Regions from separate parts of the Bradyrhizobium ottawaense genome, predicted to be linked through region 3. Evidence: predicted binding sites of a transcription regulator. Region 3 holds the regulator's gene; each other region holds the start of a gene.
The links. The regulator PhoB, encoded in region 3, activates phosphate uptake and scavenging genes when phosphate is short. The targets are predictions, from matches to a motif close to TGTCATNNANCTGTCAT.
Positions count from the first base shown of each region.

Region 1 (5,247 bases), 410 kb from region 3:
CAGCCGCTCGCCGATGTCCTTGACCGGCACGTCGTCGCGCTCCCACAGCACCAGCATCACCAGATATTGCGGATAGGTCAGGCCGAGCCGGTCCAGCAGCGGCTTGTAGACGCGGTTGAAGGCATGCGCGGCCGAGTAGACCGCGAAGCAGATCTGGTTGTCGAGGCGTTGCGGATCGAGGGTCGATAGCTTCCGGGGCATGGAGAATCTCACGGGATTTCCTCCCATTTTGGGGCCGGCGGGCGGCACATTCAATTGCGAACAATTAAATGTGAGCCTCGCTAATTTCAATTGCGCACAATCTAATTGTTTGCGATACAGAGCGCACCCCAACCGGAAGACCCGAGGAGACGACAATGTCCGTGAACGTCCTCTACAAGACCAGCGCCAAGGCCACCGGCGGCCGTGATGGCCATGCTGCAACCCTCGACGGCGCGCTCGACGTCAAGCTCACCACGCCGAAGGAGCTCGGGGGCGGCGGCGGCGCCGGCAACAATCCCGAGCAGCTGTTCGCGGCCGGCTATGCGGCCTGCTTCATCGGCGCGATGAAGTTCGTCTCGTCGCAGGGTGGGCCGAAGGTTCCGGCCGATGCGTCCGTGACCTCGACCGTCGGCATCGGCCCGCGCTCCGAGGGCGGCTTCGGTCTCGACATCGATCTCGCCGTCTCGCTGCCGGGCCTCGCCCGCGCGGAAGCCGAGGCGCTGGTCGAGAAGGCGCACCAGGTGTGCCCGTACTCCAATGCCACGCGCGGCAATGTCGACGTTCGCCTGACGGTCGTCTGATCGAAAGTGCGGATTGGCTGGCCCGGGATCCCCCTCGGACCGGCCGCTTCCGCTGATCTGCCAATCCTGATTAGCCATGCCGCGGCATGCAGCCGGCAGTGCATACGCCCCTACGCAACAGGCCATTGCTGGCTTGTGCGAACCTCGCTAGGCCTGTGGCCAAATATCGACACAGGGGAAGCGAAGGCATGAGTTCTGAAGCCGCCAGTTCTGAAGCCGCATTGGGCGCAATGAGCGGATTGCGCGTCATCGATCTCACGCGCGTGCTCGGCGGTCCCTACTGCACCCAGATCCTCGCCGACCACGGCGCCGACGTGATCAAGGTCGAGCCGCCCGCGGGCGACGAGGTGCGCGAATGGGGCCCTCCCTTCCACGAGGAGGACGCGGCCTATTTCGTCGGAATCAACCGCAACAAGCGCTCGATCGGCCTCGACCTCGCCTCCGAGGGCGGCCGCATCGTGCTGCTCAAGATGCTGGAGACCGCCGACGTCCTGATCGAGAATTTCAAGCCGGGCACGCTGGAGAAATGGGGCATCGGCAACGACGTGCTCAGCAAGAAATTCCCGCGCCTCGTGCATTGCCGGATCTGCGGCTTCGGCGCCGACGGCCCGCGCGGCGGCAATCCCGGCTATGACGCCATCATCCCGGCTATGACGCCATCATCCAGGCCATGACCGGCATGATCGCCGCGACCGGCTCGCCCGAGAGCGGACCGATGCGGATCGGCGTGCCCTTGGTCGACATCACCACCGGACTTTATGCGGCGATCGGCATCCTGATGGCGCTGTCGGAGCGGCAGCGTTCCGGCAAGGGCCAATTCCTGGAGACGACGCTGTACGAGACCGGCCTTGCCATCATGCATCCGCACACCGCGAATTATTTCATGCATGGCAAGCCGCCGAGCCTCACCGGCAACGAGCATCCCAACCTCGTGCCTTACGCGATCTTCCCGACCAAGACCGACGACATCTTCATCGGTGTCGGCAATGACGGCACCTTCCGCAAGCTCGCCAAGGAGATCGGCAAGCCCGAGCTCGGCACCGATCCGCGCTTTGCCCGCAACAAGGACCGCATCGCCAATCGCGAGGCGCTGCGCGCCGAGCTTGCTGCCGTGTTCAGCCAGCACGAGGCCGAGCCGCTGTGCAATCGCCTGCTCGCCGCGGGCCTGCCCGCCGGGCCCGTGCAGAAGATCGACCAGGCGTTGACCAACCCGCACACGATCGCGCGCGGCGATATTATCGAGAAGGACTGGTACAAGGGCGTCGCCTCGCCGATCCGGCTCGACCGCAGCAAGCCGAGCCTGCGCCGGCTGCCGCCGAAATTCAGCCAGCACTCCCAGGAGGTGCTGGGCGAGTTTGGCTACTCCAAGGCCGAGATCGACGCGATGGTCGAGAAGGGCACCGTCTGCGGCCCCGAGCGCAAGCGGTAGAGGCCACCACCTCCGTCCGACGAATGATGCCGCAGTGCGGCGCGGGCACGATAGTGCACCGCGAACCAATGCGGCTGCCGCTCCGTCTTCGCCTATTTGCCGTCTTCCCTTTTCCAGCGCTTGCCGCTTTCGTTTCGGCCGCTTACACAGTCATGTGAACGTCATATGGCGCTGCTAGCGCAAGCGCTTCTTTTGACGGCCAAGGGAGGTTTACTTGATGGCTCTTCGACACTTTGGGGTGGCTGCCGCATTTGCACTCACGGTTGGCATGACGGCGTCGCCGGCGCTGGCCGTGACGGAAATCCAGTGGTGGCACGCGATGACCGGCGCCAACAACGACGTCATCGTCAAGCTCGCCAACGACTTCAACACGTCGCAGAGCGACTTCAAGGTCGTTCCGACCTACAAGGGCAATTACGCCGACACCATGAACGCGGGCATCGCGGCGTTTCGTGCCGGCAACGCGCCGCACATCATGCAGGTGTTCGAGGTCGGCACCGCCACCATGATGGCTGCGACCGGCGCGGTGAAGCCCGTCTACAAGCTGATGGCCGAGGCCGGCGAGAAGTTCGATCCCAAGATCTACCTGCCCGCCATCACCGGCTACTACTCGACCTCGAAGGGCGAGATGCTGTCGTTCCCCTTCAACTCGTCGTCCACCGTGATGTGGGTCAATCTCGACGAGCTGAAGAAGGCCAATGTCGCGATCCCGAAGACCTGGCCCGAGACGTTCGAGGCCGCCAAGAAGCTGAAGGCTGCCGGTCATGACACCTGCGGCTTCTCCGGCTCCTGGGTCACCTGGGTCAATCTCGAGCAGCTCTCCGCCTGGCACAACGTCCCGCTCGCCAGCAAGGCCAACGGCCTCGACGGCTTCGACACCAAGCTCGAGTTCAACGGGCCGCTCCAGGTCAAGCATCTCGAAAACCTGGTCGAGCTCCAGAAGACCAAGGTCTACGACTATGCCGGCCGTACCAACACCGGCGAAGGCCGCTTCACCTCGGGCGAATGCCCGATCTACCTGACCTCGTCGGCCTTCTTCGGCAACGTCAAGGCCCAGGCCAAGTTCAACTTCACCGCGGTGCCGATGCCGTATTATCCGGAGGCAAAGGGCGCGCCGCAGAACTCGATCATCGGCGGCGCTTCGCTCTGGGTCATGGGCGGCAAGCCGGCCGACGAATACAAGGGCGTCGCAAAATTCCTGACCTTCCTCTCCGACACCGATCGCCAGGTCTACATCCACAAGGCCTCGGGCTATCTGCCGATCACCAAGGCGGCCTATGAGAAAGCCAAGGCCGAGGGCTTCTACAAGGACCAGCCCTATCTCGAGACCCCGCTGCTGGAGCTGACCAACAAGGAGCCGACCGAGAACTCGCGCGGTCTGCGCCTCGGCAACATGGTTCAGCTGCGTGACGTCTGGTCGGAAGAGATCGAGCAGGCGCTGGCCGGCAAGAAGACCGCCAAGCAGGCGCTGGATGCCGCCGTCGAGCGCGGCAACACGATGCTGCGGCAGTTCGAAAAGACCGCCGTCAAGTGAGGCGATGAGCGGCAGGCCGGTCCCCCGGCCTGCCGCTTTCGGCGGACACCATGCAGAAGCAAGCCATTTTCCAATCCAGGCTATTGCCTTACGCGCTGGTTGCCCCGCAGCTCGCGATCGTCCTGCTATTCTTCTACTGGCCGGCCCTGCAGGCGGTGATCCAGTCGTTCCTGCTCCAGGACGCCTTCGGTCTGTCGACGAGCTTCGTCTGGTTCGAGAACTATCTCGACCTGTTCAGGGAGCCCGCCTATTTCGAGGCGATCCTCCGCACCTTCTTCTTCTCTTTCGCCATCGCGGTCTCGTCGTTGTCCTTTGCGCTGCTGCTCGCCGTCATGGCGGACAAGCCCCTGCGCGGCTCGATGCTGTACCGCACCCTCTTGATCTGGCCCTATGCGGTGGCGCCGCCGGTCGTCGGCGTGCTCTGGATCTTCATGCTGCATCCCTCGCTGGGCATCATCGCGCGCTATTTGCGCGCGATCGGGGTCGACTGGAATCCGCTGCTCGACGGTGACCAGGCGGCAACCCTGATCATCCTCGCCGCCGCCTGGAAGCAGATCTCCTATAATTTCCTGTTCTTCCTCGCCGGTCTGCAGAGCATCCCGCGAAGCGTGCTCGAAGCCGCCGCGATCGACGGTGCCCGTCCGATGCGCCGGTTCTGGACCGTGACCTTCCCGCTGCTGTCGCCGACCATCTTCTTCCTGCTGGTCGTCAACATCGTCTACGCCTTCTTCGACACGTTCGGCATCATCGACACCATGACCCGCGGCGGTCCCGGCAAGTCGACCGAGACGCTGGTCTACAAGGTCTATTCCGACGGCCTGCTCGGCGGCAATCTCGGCAGCTCCGCCGCGCAATCGGTGATCCTGATGGTGATGGTCATCGTGCTGACGGGAATCCAGTTCCGCTTCGTCGAACGCAAGGTGACCTACTGATGGTCGAGGAAGAGGGCTTTCGGCGCTACGTCGCGCACATCATTCTCTGGATCGGAATCGCGATCGTCGCCTTCCCGGTCTACATCGCGTTCGTCGCCTCGACCCAGGACAATGCGCTGATCGCGAACGGGCAGATGTCGCTGCTGCCGGGCGGTCATTTCTTCGAGACCTATTATCAAACCATCTTCGTCGGCACGAGCGGCTCGACCCGCGAGCCTGTCGGCAACATGATGCTGAACTCGCTGGTGATGGCGCTGCTGATCGCGGTCGGCAAGATTGCGATCTCGATCATCTCGGCCTATGCGATCGCGTATTTCCGCTTTCCGTTCCGGATGCCGATCTTCTGGATCATCTTCATCACCCTGATGCTGCCGGTCGAGGTCCGCATCTATCCGACCTACAAGATCGTCGCCGATCTGCACATGCTCGACAGCTATGCGGGCCTCGCGCTGCCGCTGATCGCCTCGGCCACCGCAACGCTGCTGTTCCGACAGTTCTTCATGACGGTGCCGGACGAATTGCTCGAGGCCTCGCGCATCGACGGCGCGGGCCCCTTGCGCTTCTTCTGGG
Region 1 is NZ_CP029425.2:111,682-116,928, forward strand. It holds gene CIT37_RS00490 (MarR family winged helix-turn-helix transcriptional regulator) at 1-201, opposite strand, end outside; gene CIT37_RS00495 (organic hydroperoxide resistance protein) at 357-782, shown strand; partial or broken gene CIT37_RS00500 (CaiB/BaiF CoA transferase family protein) at 1,013-2,211, shown strand; gene ugpB (sn-glycerol-3-phosphate ABC transporter substrate-binding protein UgpB) at 2,429-3,745, shown strand; gene ugpA (sn-glycerol-3-phosphate ABC transporter permease UgpA) at 3,796-4,677, shown strand; gene ugpE (sn-glycerol-3-phosphate ABC transporter permease UgpE) at 4,677-5,247, shown strand, end outside.
Region 1: the regulator PhoB is predicted to act here: its motif matches at 2,360-2,376, upstream of ugpB (sn-glycerol-3-phosphate ABC transporter substrate-binding protein UgpB).

Region 2 (5,247 bases), 3.4 Mb from region 3:
GCGATAGTGTGTCTTCCGAATGGATCATGTTTATGGGCAGTCTCGTGCCCCGGACGCAGCGCAGCGTCCCTTCGACGTTGCGCTGCAGAGCCGGAGCCCATGATCGCGACGAACCGTGTAGCTTCTGGGTCCCGGCTTGGCGCAGCAACGCTCAAGGCGTTGCTGCGCGTCCGGGACACAAGCGTCCCTTACGCGCTCTCCGTCTCCCGGTGCACGTCGTGCACGACGAGGCCCATGCCTTCCTCCGGCATCTTGATCCAGTCGCGGCGCTTCAGCGTGCGCTTGGTGTCTTCATAGCCGCTGGTCCAGTGCTCGCGCATCGAGGTGCCCGAGAACTCGTGGTCCTTGGCGTCGCCCTCATAGGCCTTCTGCTGGTAGATCAGATGCAGGATCGCGATCTCCGGCATGTGGCACAGGCTCGTCTTCAGCTTGCGCTCCTCGTCGGACAGTTGCTCGTCCGGCAGCTTCGCCAGCGCCTTGTGGAGCAGGACCTTGAGATTGTGGGTGCGGCGATAGACGTCGGTGTTGTGGCGCGTGCGCGAGGAATACATGATGTCCTTGTGGCGAGCCATCACGTCCTGGATCGAGCGCGGCAGCACGCCGCGCGCGCTGAACAGGTCGACCTGAAACACCAGCGAATTGAGCGCATCCTCCTGGTCGAGCAGGTGTTGCAGCGGCGTGTTGGAGACGATGCCGCCGTCCCAGAAATGATCGGTGCCGATCCGCACCATCGGCAGCGCCGGGGGCAGGGCGCCGGAGGCCATGATGTGCTCCGGCTCGATCTCGTCATGGGAATTGTCGAAATAGATGAAATTGCCCGAGAGCACGTTGACCGCGCCGACCGCGAAGCGGACCCTCTTCTCGTTGATGAGATCGAAGTCGACCAGCTCGAGCAGGCTCTCCTTCAGCGGCATCGTGTCGTAATAGCTGGTCGCGGTGCGCGCGCCGACCGGGCTGAACCAGGGATTCATTTGGTGCGGGGTGAAGAATCCGGGCTGGCCCATCGCCGAGGTCATCCAGGCGCTGGTGAGATTGCGCCACTGGCGGAAGACGTCGCCGTCGGGGGTGTAGTGCCAGATCTTGCGGTTGGTGATGCGCTCCCAGAAGATGCGCAGCGCCTCGAGCCGCTTTTCCGGCTTGTTGCCGGCGATGATGGCGGAGTTGATCGCGCCGATCGAGACACCGCAGACCCAGTCCGGCTCGATGCCGGCCTCGTGCAGCGCCTGGTAGACACCGGCCTGGTAGGCGCCGAGCGCGCCGCCGCCCTGCAGCACCAGCGCGACGCGATCGCAGCGCTCGGGCCGCCAGCCCCGCGAGGGCGCCTGATGGCTCTGATATGTCGGTTGCGACGTGCGGGCGTCCATGGCGATGCCTCCTGCTTGCGCCAGACGATTGCGTCACGTGGTGACGGCGTGATGACAAGGCGGCGCCGATGCATCGCCGGCAACGCAGACCGACCACGCTGCAACGGCAGGGGTCGTGCGCCCGACGGAAAAGCTTCACATCGCAGTCAATGAGGATCGCTAGCAATTGCCGCCGATCAGGAACACAGGAGACCAGCGATGCGAAGCGAAGACGTGCTGAGACTTCCGTCCATGCCCGCGGCGGGGCCGAGCTATCCGGCCGGTCCGTATCGGTTCGTCAACCGCGAATTCCTCGTCATCACCTACGAGACCGACCCGGAGCTGATCCGTGCCGGCCTGCCTGAGCCGTTGCAGCCGATCGACCAGCCGATCGCGCATTACGAGTGGATCAAGATGCCTGACTCCTCCGGCTTCGGCAGCTATACCGAATCCGGCCTCGTCATTCCCGCGCGCCTCAACGGCGAGGACGTCAACTTCGTCTCGCAGATGTATCTCGACGACGATCCGCCGATCGCCGCCGGCCGCGAGATCTGGGGCTTTCCCAAGAAATACGCCCATCCCAAGCTCGAAATCGTCAAGGACACGCTGACGGGCACGCTGGAATATGCCGGCCAGCTCGTCGCCATGGGCACCATGGGCTACAAGCACGAGAGCATGGCCGGCAACGGCGACCTCACCCGCGCCACGCTGTCGAAGACGCAGATCAATCTGAAGATGATCCCGGGCGTCGACGGTCGTCTCGAGGTCTGCCAGCTGGTCGCGATCAACCTCGTCGACATCGTGCCGAAGGGCTCCTGGATGGGGCCGGGCCGGCTGCACCTGGTGCCTCATGTCAACGCGCCGGTCGCCGATTTCCCGGTCCGCCGCTGCCTCGGCGCGCATCATTACATTGCCGATCTGACGCTGCCGTTCGGCCGCGTCGTCCATGACTACATCAGGCAAGCCGAGGCGGCCGCGACCGGGCTGGCGGCGGAATAGGGCGGCATCATCAAACTGTAACACTGGCGTAATTGAGTACCCGCGTGGGGTCCGGAAGATGCCGTCAGCCATCTTCCGAAACGGGGCAGTTGTTGACGGTTGGGGCTATCCATGGCTGAGCCGGCAAAGCTTGCCAGCGCATTATCGAACGCCGAACCCGCCATTCCCGGCCTGGTCTGGGCCTTCCGCCTGCACAGCGACGGCAGTGCCGAGGCGCTGCCGGTCGACCAGCCGATCGAGTTCAGCCATGACGGCCGGCTCTGGCTGCATTTCAACCTGACCGACGCGCGGGCGCGGCCCTGGATCGCGGCGTCGCAGCTGCCGGCGCTTGCACGCGAACTGCTGCTGTCGAGCGACACCTTCCAGCAGCTTCACGTCATCGACCATTGCGTCTATGGTGTGTTCTCCGATCTCGTGCGCGAGATCGACAGCGCGACGGAGGAGACCGCGTTCCTGCGCTTCGCCATGACCGAGCGGCTGCTGGTCTCTGGCCGCCATCAGGCGCTGTGCTCGGCGGACGCCACGCGGCGGGTGCTCGAAGGCGGCTACCGCGTCGACAACGTCGCTCATCTGCTCGAAAAGATCGTCGACGAGGTCGCGGACACGCTGGACCGGATGGCCGACAAGCTCGGCCAGGAGATCGACGATATCGAGGAGCGCATCCTCGCCGATGACGCGAGGCCCGAGATGCGCCGCAATCTCGGCCGGCTCCGCCGCACCTGCGTGCGGCTGCATCGGCAGCTCACCGGATTGCGCACGCTGTTTCACCGTCTCGATCAGAAGAACACCGATCATTTGTCGCCGGCGTTGCGGATCCAGGCCGGCAAGCTTGCGCAGCGGCTCGATGGCCTCGATCACGACATCGTCGAGCTGCGCGAGCGCAGCCGCCTGCTCGAGGAAGAGCTGCGCTTCAAGAACGAGGAGGAGAGCAACCGCCATCTCCACACCCTCTCGATCGTGACCTCGCTGTTGCTGCCGCCGACGCTGGTCACCGGCATCTTCGGCATGAACACCAAGGGCCTGCCGCTGACCGAGGTCGAAAGCGGATTTTTGTGGGCGGCAGTGCTGATGGCCTGCTCGGTTACTGCGGCCTATCTCTTCATGCGGCGCACCGGTATCTTCAAGTAGCGTGTGTCGATCGTGAGTTGGGGGACCCAAATATCCGTGGCGGCCGCGATCGCCCTGGCCTGCACGGCGACGAGCGCGCTCGCCGGTGCCAAGGACGAAAGCGCGGCCGCATGGCTGTTTCCCAAATGGTTCAACGAATGGCACGACGGCCTTGCCAGCAAGGGCCTGAATTTCGGCGCCACCTATATCGCAGACAATATCGCCAACGCCGCCGGCGGCGTGAAGCGTGGCGCCATCCATTTCGGCCGGCTCGATCTGTCGGTCGATGCCGATCTCGACAGACTGGTCGGCTGGACCGGCGGCCGCTTTTACGCCAATGCTCTCGTCATCTACGGCCAGGGGCTCAGCCGCAACTACGTGATGAACCTCGCCACCATCAGCGAGATCGAGGCGCTGCCGGACCAGCGGCTCTACAACGCCTATTTCGAGCAGAGCTTTTTCAATGACCGCCTGAACATCAGGGCCGGCCAGCAGGCCGCCGATGTCGAGTTCTTCGACAGCCAGACCGACGACCTCTTCGTCAACGGCACCTTCGGCTGGCCCGCGATCAAGGCGTCCAACCTTCCGGCCGGCGGCCCGGCGCCGCCGATCGCGGTGCCCGGCATTCGCATCAAGGCCGCACTGACCGACAAGATCACCGCGTATGGTGCGGTGTTCAACGGCGATCCGTCCGGCTCCGGCGATGTCGATCCTCAGCTGCGCGATCATCATGGCCTGGCATTCCGCGTCAACGATCCGCCGTGGGTGATCGGGCAGGTCCGCTTCAACTACGACATCGATATCGGCGGCCGTCGGCTCGCCGGCAATTTCACGCCGGGCGCGTGGAAGCATTACGGCTCGTTCGACAGCCAGCGCTTGACGGCGGAGGGGATGTCGATCGCCGATCCCGGCGGCAGCGGCATTCCCGCAAGGCTCAACGGCAATTACGGCATCTTCGCCGTGATCGAGCAGGTGCTGTATCGTCCGCCTGAGGTCACCGAGACCAGCACGTCGGCCTCGCTCCCCGGCATCACCGCGTTCGGCCGCATCGCCTACAGCCCGCCGGATCGCAATCTGATCGACCTCTATATGGACGGCGGCATCGGCTTCGTCGGCTTCACGCCGGGCCGCCCGCTCGACCGCTTCGGCGTGGCCATGGCTTACATGCGGATCTCGAACAGCGCGCGCAATCTCGACGTCGACACGCAGGCCTTCACCGGCATCCGAAGCCCGGTGCGCAGCAACGAGACGCTGATCGAGATGATCTACGAGGCGCACATCAAGCCGGGCTGGCTGATCGCGCCTTACTTTCAATATGTGTTCCGTCCCTCCGGCGGCATCGCGAATCCGAACGATCCGAGCGGTATTTCCAGGATCGGTGACGCCGCGGTGTTCGGCGTCACCACCACGATCCGGTACTAGGCTGAGGCCGCCGCCGGCTGTAGTTTCGGTTGCCGCGACAGCGCCAGCACGATCAGCGAGGCGAACACGCAGAGCGCGCCGGCGATGAAGAACGCGGGCAGGTAGCTCTCATAGACCGTCCGCGAGAGACCAGCGCCGAACGCCGCGGTGCCGGCGCCGAGCTGATGGCCGGCAAAGATCCAGCCGAACACCAGATTGGCGCGCTCGGGCCCGAATTTCTGCGCGGTGAGACGCACCGTCGGCGGCACCGTCGCGATCCAGTCGAGGCCGTAGAACATCGCGAAGATCGAAAGGCCATAGAACGAGAAGTCGCTGAACGGCAGGAAGATCAGCGAGAGCCCGCGCAGGCCGTAGTACCAGAACAAGAGATAGCGAT
Region 2 is NZ_CP029425.2:4,934,345-4,939,591, reverse strand. It holds gene CIT37_RS23770 (patatin-like phospholipase family protein) at 189-1,364, opposite strand; gene CIT37_RS23765 (acetoacetate decarboxylase) at 1,563-2,342, shown strand; gene CIT37_RS23760 (transporter) at 2,454-3,470, shown strand; gene CIT37_RS23755 (carbohydrate porin) at 3,501-4,871, shown strand; gene CIT37_RS23750 (MFS transporter) at 4,868-5,247, opposite strand, start outside.
Region 2: the regulator PhoB is predicted to act here: its motif matches at 1,405-1,421, upstream of CIT37_RS23765 (acetoacetate decarboxylase).

Region 3 (5,247 bases):
TACCTTGCCGAATACGGCCGCAACGACCGGCTGACCTCGGTGATCCGCTTCATCAACGACATCCTGCTCTCGGCGCCCTCGATCATCATCGGCCTGTTCATCTATGGCGCGGTGGTGGTGCCGATGCGTGGCTTCTCCGCGATCGCGGGCGCGCTGGCGCTCGCCGTCATCGTGATCCCGGTCGTGCTGCGCACCACCGAGGACATGCTGCTGCTGGTGCCGAGTCCGCTGCGCGAGGCGGCCTCGGCGCTCGGCCTGCCGCGCTCGCTGGTGATCAAGCGTATCGCCTATCGTGCGGCCCGGTCGGGCCTCATCACCGGCGTGCTGCTCGCCACCGCCCGTGTCGCCGGCGAGACCGCGCCGCTGCTCTTCACCGCGCTGTCGAACCAGTTCTTCAGCCTCGGCCTGAACAAGACGATGGCCAATTTGCCGGTCACCATCAACAACTTCGTCCAGAGCCCCTACGCCTATTGGAAGCAGCTCGCCTGGAGCGGCGCGCTGCTGATCACGCTCACCGTGCTTGCCCTGAACATTGGCGCGCGCATCCTCGGCGCCGAGAGGACTGCAAAATGACCGACCTGTCCGTATCCATGAGTTCCAACGCTCATCTGGCCTCGCAGCCGCTGCCGGAAGCTCCGGCCAAGGTGACGGTGCGCAATCTCAATTTCTATTACGGCGAGCACCACGCGCTGAAGAACATCAACCTGACGCTGGGCGCCAACCGTGTCACGGCGTTCATCGGCCCGTCGGGCTGCGGCAAGTCGACCCTGCTGCGCATCTTCAACCGGATGTACGACCTCTATCCGGGCCAGCGCGCCACCGGCCAGCTCATGCTGGACCAGACCAACATCCTCGACCCCAGGCTCGACCTCAATCTGCTGCGCGCCCGGGTCGGCATGGTGTTCCAGAAGCCGACGCCGTTCCCGATGACGATCTACGAGAACATCGCCTTCGGCATCCGCCTCTACGAGAAGATCTCGAAGTCCGAGATGGACGACCGCGTCGAGAAGGCGCTGCGCGGCGGCGCGCTGTGGAACGAGGTCAAGGACAAGCTCAACGCCTCCGGCCTGTCGCTCTCCGGCGGCCAGCAGCAGCGCCTGTGCATCGCCCGCACCGTCGCGGTGCGGCCCGAGGTGATTCTGTTCGACGAGCCCTGCTCGGCGCTCGATCCGATCTCGACCGCCAAGGTCGAGGAGCTGATCCAGGAGCTGTCCGAGAACTACACGATCGCGATCGTCACGCACAACATGCAGCAGGCGGCGCGCGTCTCCGACAAGACCGCCTTCATGTATCTCGGCGAGCTGATCGAGTTCGACGACACCAGCAAGATCTTCACGTCGCCGAGCGACCGGCGCACGCAGGATTACATTACCGGCCGGTTCGGCTGAGGAGACGCGACATGGGTACTGAACATACCGCAAAAGCTTTCGACACCGACCTCCAGGAGCTCACCCGCCTGGTCGCCGAGATGGGCGGCATCGCCGAGCGCATGATCGTCGATTCCGTCGGCGCGCTGATCCGCCGCGACGTCGCGCTCGGCCAGCGCGTCGTCGCCATCGACGCCGAGCTCGACGCGCTGCAGAAGCGCATCGAGGAACGCGCCGTGCTCACCATCGCCCGCCGCCAGCCGATGGCGGTGGATTTGCGCGAGATCGTCGGCGCCATGCGCGTTGCGACCGACCTCGAGCGCATCGGCGACCTCGCCAAGAACATGGGCAAGCGCGTCGCCGCGCTGGAGACCGACTTCCATCCGCTGAAACTGTTCCGCGGCCTGGAGCACATGACCGACCTCGTGCAGCAGCAGGTCAAGTCGGTGCTGGACGCCTATGCCGCACATGATCTGCCGGCGGCGATGGCGGTGTGGAAGGGCGACGAGGAAGTCGACGCGATCTGCACCTCGCTGTTCCGCGAGCTCCTCACCTACATGATGGAGGATCCGCGCAACATCTCGTTCTGCATCCATCTGATGTTCTGCGCCAAGAACATCGAGCGGATCGGCGACCACGCCACCAACATCGCCGAGACCGTGTTCTACATGATCGAAGGCCAGGCGATCACCGACAAGCGGCCGAAGGGCGACATGACCACCTTCGCCACGACGGTCCCGAATACCTGAAGACTCAAGGAGCGACGACCCGATGGGCGCACGCATTATGGTGGTTGAGGACGAGGAAGCTCTCACCGAGCTGCTTCGCTACAACCTCGAAGGCGACGGCTATGACGTCGAGACGGTCATGCGCGGCGACGACGCCGACACCCGCCTCAAGGAGCACATCCCGGACCTGATCGTGCTCGACTGGATGCTGCCGGGCCTGTCGGGCATCGAGCTGTGCCGGCGCCTGCGGACCCGGCCCGACACCAAGCAGCTGCCGATCATCATGCTCACCGCGCGCGGCGAGGAGAGCGAGCGGGTGCGGGGACTTGCGACCGGCGCCGACGACTACATCGTCAAGCCGTTCTCGGTGCCAGAGCTCTTGGCGCGCGTGAAGGGCCTGCTTCGCCGCGCCAGTCCTGAGCGACTCGCGACAGTGCTGGCCTATGGCGACATCGAGCTCGACCGCGACAAGCGTCGCGTGGCGCGCTCGGGCCGGCCGATCGATCTCGGTCCGACCGAATATCGCCTGCTGGAGTTCTTCCTGGAGCATCCGGGCCGCGTGTTCTCGCGCGAGCAGCTGCTCGACAGCGTCTGGGGCCGCGACATCTACATCGACGAGCGCACCGTCGACGTCCATATCGGCCGCCTGCGCAAGCTGCTCAATCTCGGCCGCGAGCAGGACCCGATCCGCACCGTCCGCGGCGCCGGCTACGCGCTCGACGATCGCTTCGCGAAGGCGGAGCAGACGTAAGGTTTGCAGGCGTTGGGGTTTGGTGGGCTGCCGCCACATTCTCCGGTGTCGTCCCTGCGAAAGCATGGACCCATAACCACAGGCAGTGGTTTGGCGAAGACTCGGAGTGACCATCTCGCGCAACAACAGCGCCCTATGGTTATGGATCCCCGCGTTCGCGGGGATGACACCGAGTTGGTTGAGGCGCCGTCGTGTGACGGCTGCCGTCTTTGCGATCAGCTAAATCCACTCACCGCGGACCCGGCTTTGCCGGGGCACGCCGGCGATCCGCCGCCGGCTGATACGCGACGCGCGAGTGCTGGGCGCAGTAGGGCAGGCCGGACAGCGCCCTGCCGCCGCAGAAGAAGAAATCGGGGCTGGAGGGATCGCCGACCGGCCAATGGCAGGTGGCCTCGTTCAGCTCGAGCAGCGACAGCCGCTGGCTCATCGGCACCACGTTGTCGTAGGTGACCGGTTCGGCCTCCACCTCGACCTCGAAGGCCTGCGCCAGCGCGGTGTTGCCGCGCGCAATGGGGCGGGTCACCCGCATCATGTGCTGCGCGGGACGCGCCTTGCGCGGCCGGGGCGCTGCCGATGAAGGGCTCTTGGCACGGCCGGACAGACCGAGCCTGTGCACTTTGCCGATCACGGCATTGCGGGTCACATTGCCGAGTTCAGCTGCGATCTGGCTGGCCGAAAGTCCGGCCTCCCAGAGCTTTTTCAGCTGCTCGACGCGATCGTCGGACCAGGTCAAAACCGTCATTGCACCCTTTCCCTCGCTACGCGCCGCCATCCTGGGGCCTCGCAGCGATTGCCTAAGCCTTCAAAAACCCGTGCCGTCAGAATCCCTTAAGGCTCGCCGGGCGCGTGACTGACGCCCGAACGTTTACGCCGGTACAAGAGGACTCTTGGGATCAGAACCGCTGCACGAGATGTCGTATCTGACAATCCAAACGCTACAATATGGCGTGACTCCCGCGCAAGAGTCCGCCGACTCGCTTCCACATGTTCCGTGGTGAAAACCCGCAAAATCGGCACCGCAAGACTACGGATTCAGCGTTTCCCGAGGCTTTCCGGGCGGCATTGACACCCGTCTTGCCAGGCATAAGATAGTCGCGCGTGCCGCCCTTAAAAGGCGGCACGTTTCGTTTTCCGGGCCGGTCGATGGTGCGTTGCGCAATGCACGCGTCACACCGTCCGCAACATTCAAGTGACATCATGACTAACAGCGCAGCGCCGCATTTGCTCCCCGTTTTCGCCAGAGCCGACCTCGGCTTCGAGCGCGGCGAAGGCTGCTGGCTGATCGCGACCAATGGCGATCGCTATCTCGATTTCACCTCGGGCGTGGCTGTGAATGCGCTCGGCCATTGCCACCCGCATCTGATCAAGGCGCTGCAGGAGCAGGCGACGAAGCTCTGGCACATGTCGAACCTGTTCCAGAGCCCGGATGGCGAGAAGCTCGCCAACCGGCTCTGCAACGAGAGCTTTGCCGACTTCGTGTTCTTCTGCAATTCGGGCGCCGAAGCGCTGGAGGGTGTGATCAAGCTGGTCCGCCATCATCACTTCTCCAAGGGACATCCGGAACGTTATCGCATCATCACCTTCGAAGGCGCCTTTCACGGCCGTACGCTGGCGACGCTCGCCGCGACCGGATCTGCAAAATATCTCGAAGGCTTTGGCCCGCCCATGGATGGCTTCGACCAGGTGCCGCATGGCGATATCGAGGCCGTCAAGAAGGCGATCGGCCCGCACACCGCGGGCATCCTGATCGAGCCGATCCAGGGCGAGGGCGGCGTGCGTTCGGCAACGCCGACCTTCCTCAAGGCGTTGCGCCAGCTCTGCGACGAGAAGGGCCTGCTGCTCGCCTTCGACGAGGTGCAGACCGGCATGGGCCGCAGTGGTGATCTGTTCGCGTATCGGCGCACCGGCGTCACGCCGGACGTGATGTCGCTGGCGAAGGCGCTTGGCGGCGGCTTCCCGATCGGCGCGGTGCTGGCGACCGCGGATGCGGCCGCCGGCATGGGGCCCGGCTCGCACGGCTCGACCTTCGGCGGCAATCCGCTGGCGATCTCCGCGGCCAACGCGGTGCTCGACGTCATGCTCAAGCCCGGCTTCTTCGACCACGTGCAGAGAATGTCGCTGCTGCTGAAGCAGAAGCTTGCCTCCGTGATCGACCGTCATCCCGATGTCGTCAGCGAAGTGCGCGGCGAAGGCCTCCTGATCGGCATCAAGGCCGTGGTGCCCTCCGGCGATCTGGTCGCGGCCCTGCGTCACGAAAAGCTGCTCACTGTCGGGGCCGGCGACAATGTCGTGCGTTTCCTGCCGCCGCTGATCGTGACCGAAGCCGAGATCGAGGACAGCGTCGGGCGGCTCGAGCGCGCCTGCGCCGCAATCTCGTCCAGCCAGACCAAGCGGGCGGCAA
Region 3 is NZ_CP029425.2:8,289,702-8,294,948, reverse strand. It holds gene pstA (phosphate ABC transporter permease PstA) at 1-573, shown strand, start outside; gene pstB (phosphate ABC transporter ATP-binding protein PstB) at 570-1,388, shown strand; gene phoU (phosphate signaling complex protein PhoU) at 1,400-2,116, shown strand; gene phoB (phosphate regulon transcriptional regulator PhoB) at 2,139-2,846, shown strand; gene CIT37_RS38795 (GcrA family cell cycle regulator) at 3,076-3,588, opposite strand; gene CIT37_RS38790 (aspartate aminotransferase family protein) at 4,044-5,247, shown strand, end outside.

Region 4 (5,247 bases), 160 kb from region 3:
GCCGGTGTAGGCATCGTAGCCGAGCAACTCGGCGCCGAAGCGGGACAGCGCGCTGTCACTGCCGGAGGCAAAATAGATCGCGTAGCGGGGAAAACCTGTCATCGCCTCAGCATAACCAATTTAGGCCGCGACGACAGCCTCGCGGGGCGTCGCCTCAGCAGTGAGCAGCCGCGTCGCATCGGTGAGATGGACGAGCTTGCCACCTGATATCACCGCGATCAGCCGCGGCCGCAGCTTCACGCTGTCGTCGATCAGCAGAATGTCGGCGCGGCGGCCTTCGGCGAGCACGCCGCGATCGGCAAGGCCGGTGGCGCGCGCCGGGCCGGCGGAGACCAGATTCCAGGCTTCCGTCAGCGGCAGCACGCCATCGGCGGCGAGGCGGAACGCGGCAAGCAGCTGCGCGGGATAATAATAGTCGGACGCCAGCACCGAGCAGAGCCCCTTGGCGATCATGTCGGAGGCCTTCGTCCAGCCTGTGTGGCTGCCGCCGCGCACGACGTTGGGCGCGCCGTAGACGATGGCATCGCCGTGGCTTGCTGCCGCCCGCGCCGTCTCCTCGTTGATCGGAAACTCCGCGATGTCAGCGCCGAGCTCGCGAAACTCCTGGCGCATCGCCGGCGTCGCATCGTCGTGCGAGAGCATCCGCACCTCGGCTGCGCGCGCCGCGGCGGCCAGCCGCGCAACCGAAGCCGGCACTTCGTCGGCGCGCGAGACCACGCGTTCGACCAGCCGGTCGAATTCCTCAGCTGACAGCCCGGTGCGCTCCACCATGCGGTTGCGCTTGCGCGGCTTGGCCATGTCGGCGACCGTGCCGTCCATGTGGTCGTTGAAAGCGAACAGGTCGACCCGGCCTTCGTCGAGCCATTCGCTGATCTCGGCCTCGGCGCCGAGATTGTAGGTCTCGTGCCGCAGATGGAAGCGGGTGTCCGCGGCGAACTGCGGACGCTGCCGCTCGATGGCCTCCATCAGGCCGCGCGCGTTATCGGCGCTGCGCAGGCCCGGCTCCCACGAGCAGGTGGTGGCGTGAAAGACGGTGGTGATGCCGTTGCTGATCGCCTGGCGATCGCTGTCGGCGAGCGCGACGTCGATCGGGAAGTCGACACCGGCGCGCGGCATCATCTGCCGCTCGAAGGCGTCGCCGTGCAGGTCGACGATGCCGGGCAGCACCAGCAGGTTGCGCGAATCGATTATCAGCCGCGCCCGGCCCCGTGAGGCATCGACCTGCGCGATGTCCTGTCCCGACACCGCCAATGACGTTTCGACGAGTTCGGCGCCGATCAGGGCCCGGCCGCCTTCAAGGAAAATGTCTGTCACGCGACCGCGTTTCGTTTGCTGGTAAGGGATCTGGTCAGGGGAGCCGCCCCTGCTTCGTATGTCGCAAGAAAATCTTCAATCCCGAGCTTGCGGAAATCGGGCAGCGCTTCACGCAACTTGTCGTGATCCCAGTCCCACCAGGCGAGCCGCGCGAGCCTTCCGGCGATCTCCTCGGAGAAACGCCGCCGCACGATGCGGGCCGGATTGCCGGCGACGATGGCGTAGGCCGGCACGTCCTTGGTGACGATGGCGCCGGCCGCGATCACCGCGCCGGTGCCGATGTTGCGGCCCGGCAGCACGATCGCGCCGTGGCCGATCCAGACGTCGTGGCCGATATGGACGTGATGCTGGCGCCGCCAGTCGAAGAATTCGGCGTCGTCGCTCTCGCCTTCGAAGTAGGCGCTCGAGCGATAGGTGAAATGCGCCTGGGTCGCGCGGTGCATCGGATGATTGCCGGGATTGATGCGCGTCATGGCCGCGATCGAGCAGAACTTTCCGATGGTGGTGTAGGTGATCTGGGAATCGTTCACGACATAGGAGTAATCGCCCATCGCCACTTCATGCAGGATGGTGCGCGCGCCGACCTCGGTATAGGCGCCGAGCCTGGTCTCATGCAGTTTGGCCGAGGGATCGATGGTCGGCTGGACCGAAAGAGTTTTGGCGGCCATGTTGCATCCGGAGCGCGAGGGCGGGCGTTCCTCTTCGAGCGGCTTGATGACGATGTCATGACGCGGCGATGACAGGGGATGAGGTGTGTAGCATCGCCGCAGTGCAACGCCCGTGTCACACAAGTGTCAAGCGCGGGCGTTAGCGGTTGGCTCCAGCTAATCTGGAGTCCTGCATGCTGGTGGTGGAAGGTCTGACGTGTCGCTTCGGCGCGAAAGCCGCGGTGGACGACGCTTCGTTTCAAGTCTCCTCCGGCGGCTTCGTCGGTGTGATCGGACGGTCCGGCGCCGGCAAGTCGACGCTGCTGCGAACCATCAATCGTCTCGCGACGCCGACGCAGGGCCGCATCCTGTTCGACGGCATCAACGTCACCGCGCTGCGCGGCAAGGAGCTGCGGCAGTGGCGGGCGCGCTCAGCCATGATCTTCCAGCAATTCAACCTGGTCGGCCGGCTCGACGTCCTCACCAACGTCCTGATGGGACGGCTTGCGACGATGCCGGCCTGGCGCTCGCTGTCGCAAGTGTGGCCCGAGCAGGACAAGGCGCTGGCGATGTCCGCGCTCGAACAGTTCGACATCGCGTCGCTCGCGGCCCAGCGCGCCGACCAGCTTTCCGGCGGCCAGCAGCAGCGCGTCGCGATCGCGCGTGCGCTGGTGCAGCAGCCCGACATCATCCTCGCCGACGAGCCGATCGCATCGCTCGATCCGCGCAACACCAAGATCGTGATGGATGCGCTGCTGCGCATCAACAAGCATTTCGGCATCACCGTGATCTGCAATCTGCATTCGCTCGATCTGGCGCGCAGCTATTGCGACCGCCTGATCGGCATGGCGCAGGGCCGGGTGGTGTTCGACGGCGCGCCGGCCGCACTGACCGACCACGTCGCGCGCGAGCTTTACGATCTCGAAGCCGCCGACGTCATGGGCACCATGCCTGACCCGGCGCCCGCGGGCGTCCCGGCACTTGGAACGGCGGCCGCCGCCTGAGCCGCGTCGCGCCTGTTTGAGTTGCAAGCTTTTGCGTCAACCGACCCAACCGATGAAGAGGGTATCATGATCACTCGTAGACTCGTTCTGGCCGGCGCCGCGGCGCTCGCCTTCGCCTCGTCGGCTTCCGCCGAAGACTGGAAAGCCAAATATCCCGAGCTGACCTTCGCGGTCGTCCCGGCCGAGAACGCCTCCGGCGTCACCGAGCGCTGGGCGCCTTTCGTGAGCTATCTCTCCAAGGAACTCGGCGTGAAGGTCACGCTGCGCATCGCCAACGACTACGCCGCCGTCATCGAGGGCCAGCGCGCCGGCAACATCCATATCGCCAGCTATGGCTCGGCCTCGTTCGCCCGCGCCCGCCTGACCGGCGTCAAGTCCGACGCCTTCGCCAACGACATCAACGCCGACGGCTCGACCGGCTATTATTCGGTGTTCTTCGTCAAGGCGAGCAGCGCCTACAAGAGCGTCGACCAGCTCAAGGGCAAGAACCTCGGCCTCGTCGATCCGAACTCGACCTCCGGCAACAATGTGCCGCGCTTCGAGCTGGACAAGATGGGCATCCCCGATGCCGACGGCTATTTCGGCAAGGTCGTCTTCACCGGCAGTCACGAGAACGCGATGCTGGCGCTGTCGCAGGGCACCGTCGACGTTGCCGCCAACCAGTGGACCAGCGACGACGATTCCACGCTGGCGCAGATGCTGACCAAGGGCATGCTGAAGAATGCCGACGGCTCGGCGATGAAGAAGGACGATTTCCGTATCATCCATAAGTCGGCGCCGATCATCAACGGCCCCTATGCCTACAATTCCGACCTGCCGGAAGACGCCAAGGCCGCTATCGCCAAGGCGTTCTTCGACGCGCCGGCCAAGGACAAGGCCGCGTTCGACCGCCTCTCCGACGGCCAGAAGAAGGGCTTTCATCCCGCCACCACCAAGGATTGGGACGGCACGATCGAGCTGATCAAGTTCGTCGATGCGCTGCGTAAGAAGAAGGCGTCCTGATCTCAGGGCGATGTAACTGGAGCCGGGTCCTTGGACCCGGCTCTTTCTTTGACGGAACTTGGCTCAGGCCGATGACAACAGCGGTTTCGATCCTCCCCGAGCAGCAGCTTGCCGTGCTCAACGCCGCTTATCGCCAGGCGGTCGGGCGCAGGCGGCTCCGCCTGCTGTTGGGGATCGCGGTCTTCGCCGCCGCGCTGCTTCTCGCCGCGGTCGGTGCGGAAGTGAATCTGCGCACGCTGTTCACCTATTTCGGCAATTTCATCAGCTATTTCGACCGCATCCTCACGCTCGACAACGGCCAGCGCGTCTGGACCGATGTCGGCGAGTGGCTCTGGGGCTGGCGCAAATGGCTGAAGATGCTCGGCGAGACGCTGCTGATCTCCTATGTCGGCACGCTGATCGGCGCGACCTTGGCATTTTGTCTGAACTTCTTCGCGGCTGAAAACACCTCGCCCGCACCCTGGCTGCGCTTCGTCGTCCGGCGCCTGCTCGAATTCGCCCGCACCGTTCCGGGCATCGTCTTCGCGCTGATCTTCGTCATCGCCTTCGGGCTCGGACCGATGGCGGGCGTGCTCGCGATCGCGATCCACTCCACCGGCGCGCTCGGAAAGCTGTTCTCGGAAATCGTCGAGAACGCCGATATGAAGCCGGTCGAAGGCATCCGCTCGACCGGCGCGAGCTGGCTGTCCTGCATGCGGTTCGCCGTCGTGCCGCAGGTGACCGCGGGCTATGCGAGCTACGCGCTGCTGCGCTTCGAGATCAACGTCCGCGAAGCCTCGGTGATGGGCTTCGTCGGCGCCGGCGGCATCGGCCAGGAACTCGTCGTCGCCATCCGCAAATTCTACTATTCGGACGTCAGCGCGATCCTGCTCACCATCATCGTCACCGTGTTCATCATCGACATCAGCACCGGTTGGCTGCGCGGCCGCCTGTTCGGCAAGGAGGCGCGGACGTGACGAGGCGGCAAGCGGTCGACACGCGAGAGCTTCGCGCGCGCTATCCCGATGTGTTCGACCGGCCGGCCTCGGCGCGGCTTGCCACGCCGGCGATGATCGTCGCGGCGTTCGCGATCCTCATTTACGGCCTAGTCGATCTCGATTTCTCGCCGTCGCGATTCTTCGCAGGTCTCAGCCAGCTCGGCTGGATCAGCCTGATGATGATCCCGCCTGACCCCGGATCGTCGCTCCCGATCTATCTGAAGGCGCTCGGCGAGACGCTGTCGATCGCGCTGCTCGGCACGACGCTGGCCGCGATATTCGCGCTTCCGGTCAGCCTGCTCG
Region 4 is NZ_CP029425.2:8,129,430-8,134,676, reverse strand. It holds gene CIT37_RS38045 (DUF1045 domain-containing protein) at 1-102, opposite strand, end outside; gene CIT37_RS38040 (alpha-D-ribose 1-methylphosphonate 5-triphosphate diphosphatase) at 121-1,314, opposite strand; gene CIT37_RS38035 (transferase hexapeptide repeat family protein) at 1,311-1,982, opposite strand; gene phnC (phosphonate ABC transporter ATP-binding protein) at 2,156-2,965, shown strand; gene phnD (phosphonate ABC transporter substrate-binding protein) at 3,032-3,967, shown strand; gene phnE (phosphonate ABC transporter, permease protein PhnE) at 4,039-4,923, shown strand; gene phnE (phosphonate ABC transporter, permease protein PhnE) at 4,920-5,247, shown strand, end outside.
Region 4: the regulator PhoB is predicted to act here: its motif matches at 2,040-2,056, upstream of phnC (phosphonate ABC transporter ATP-binding protein).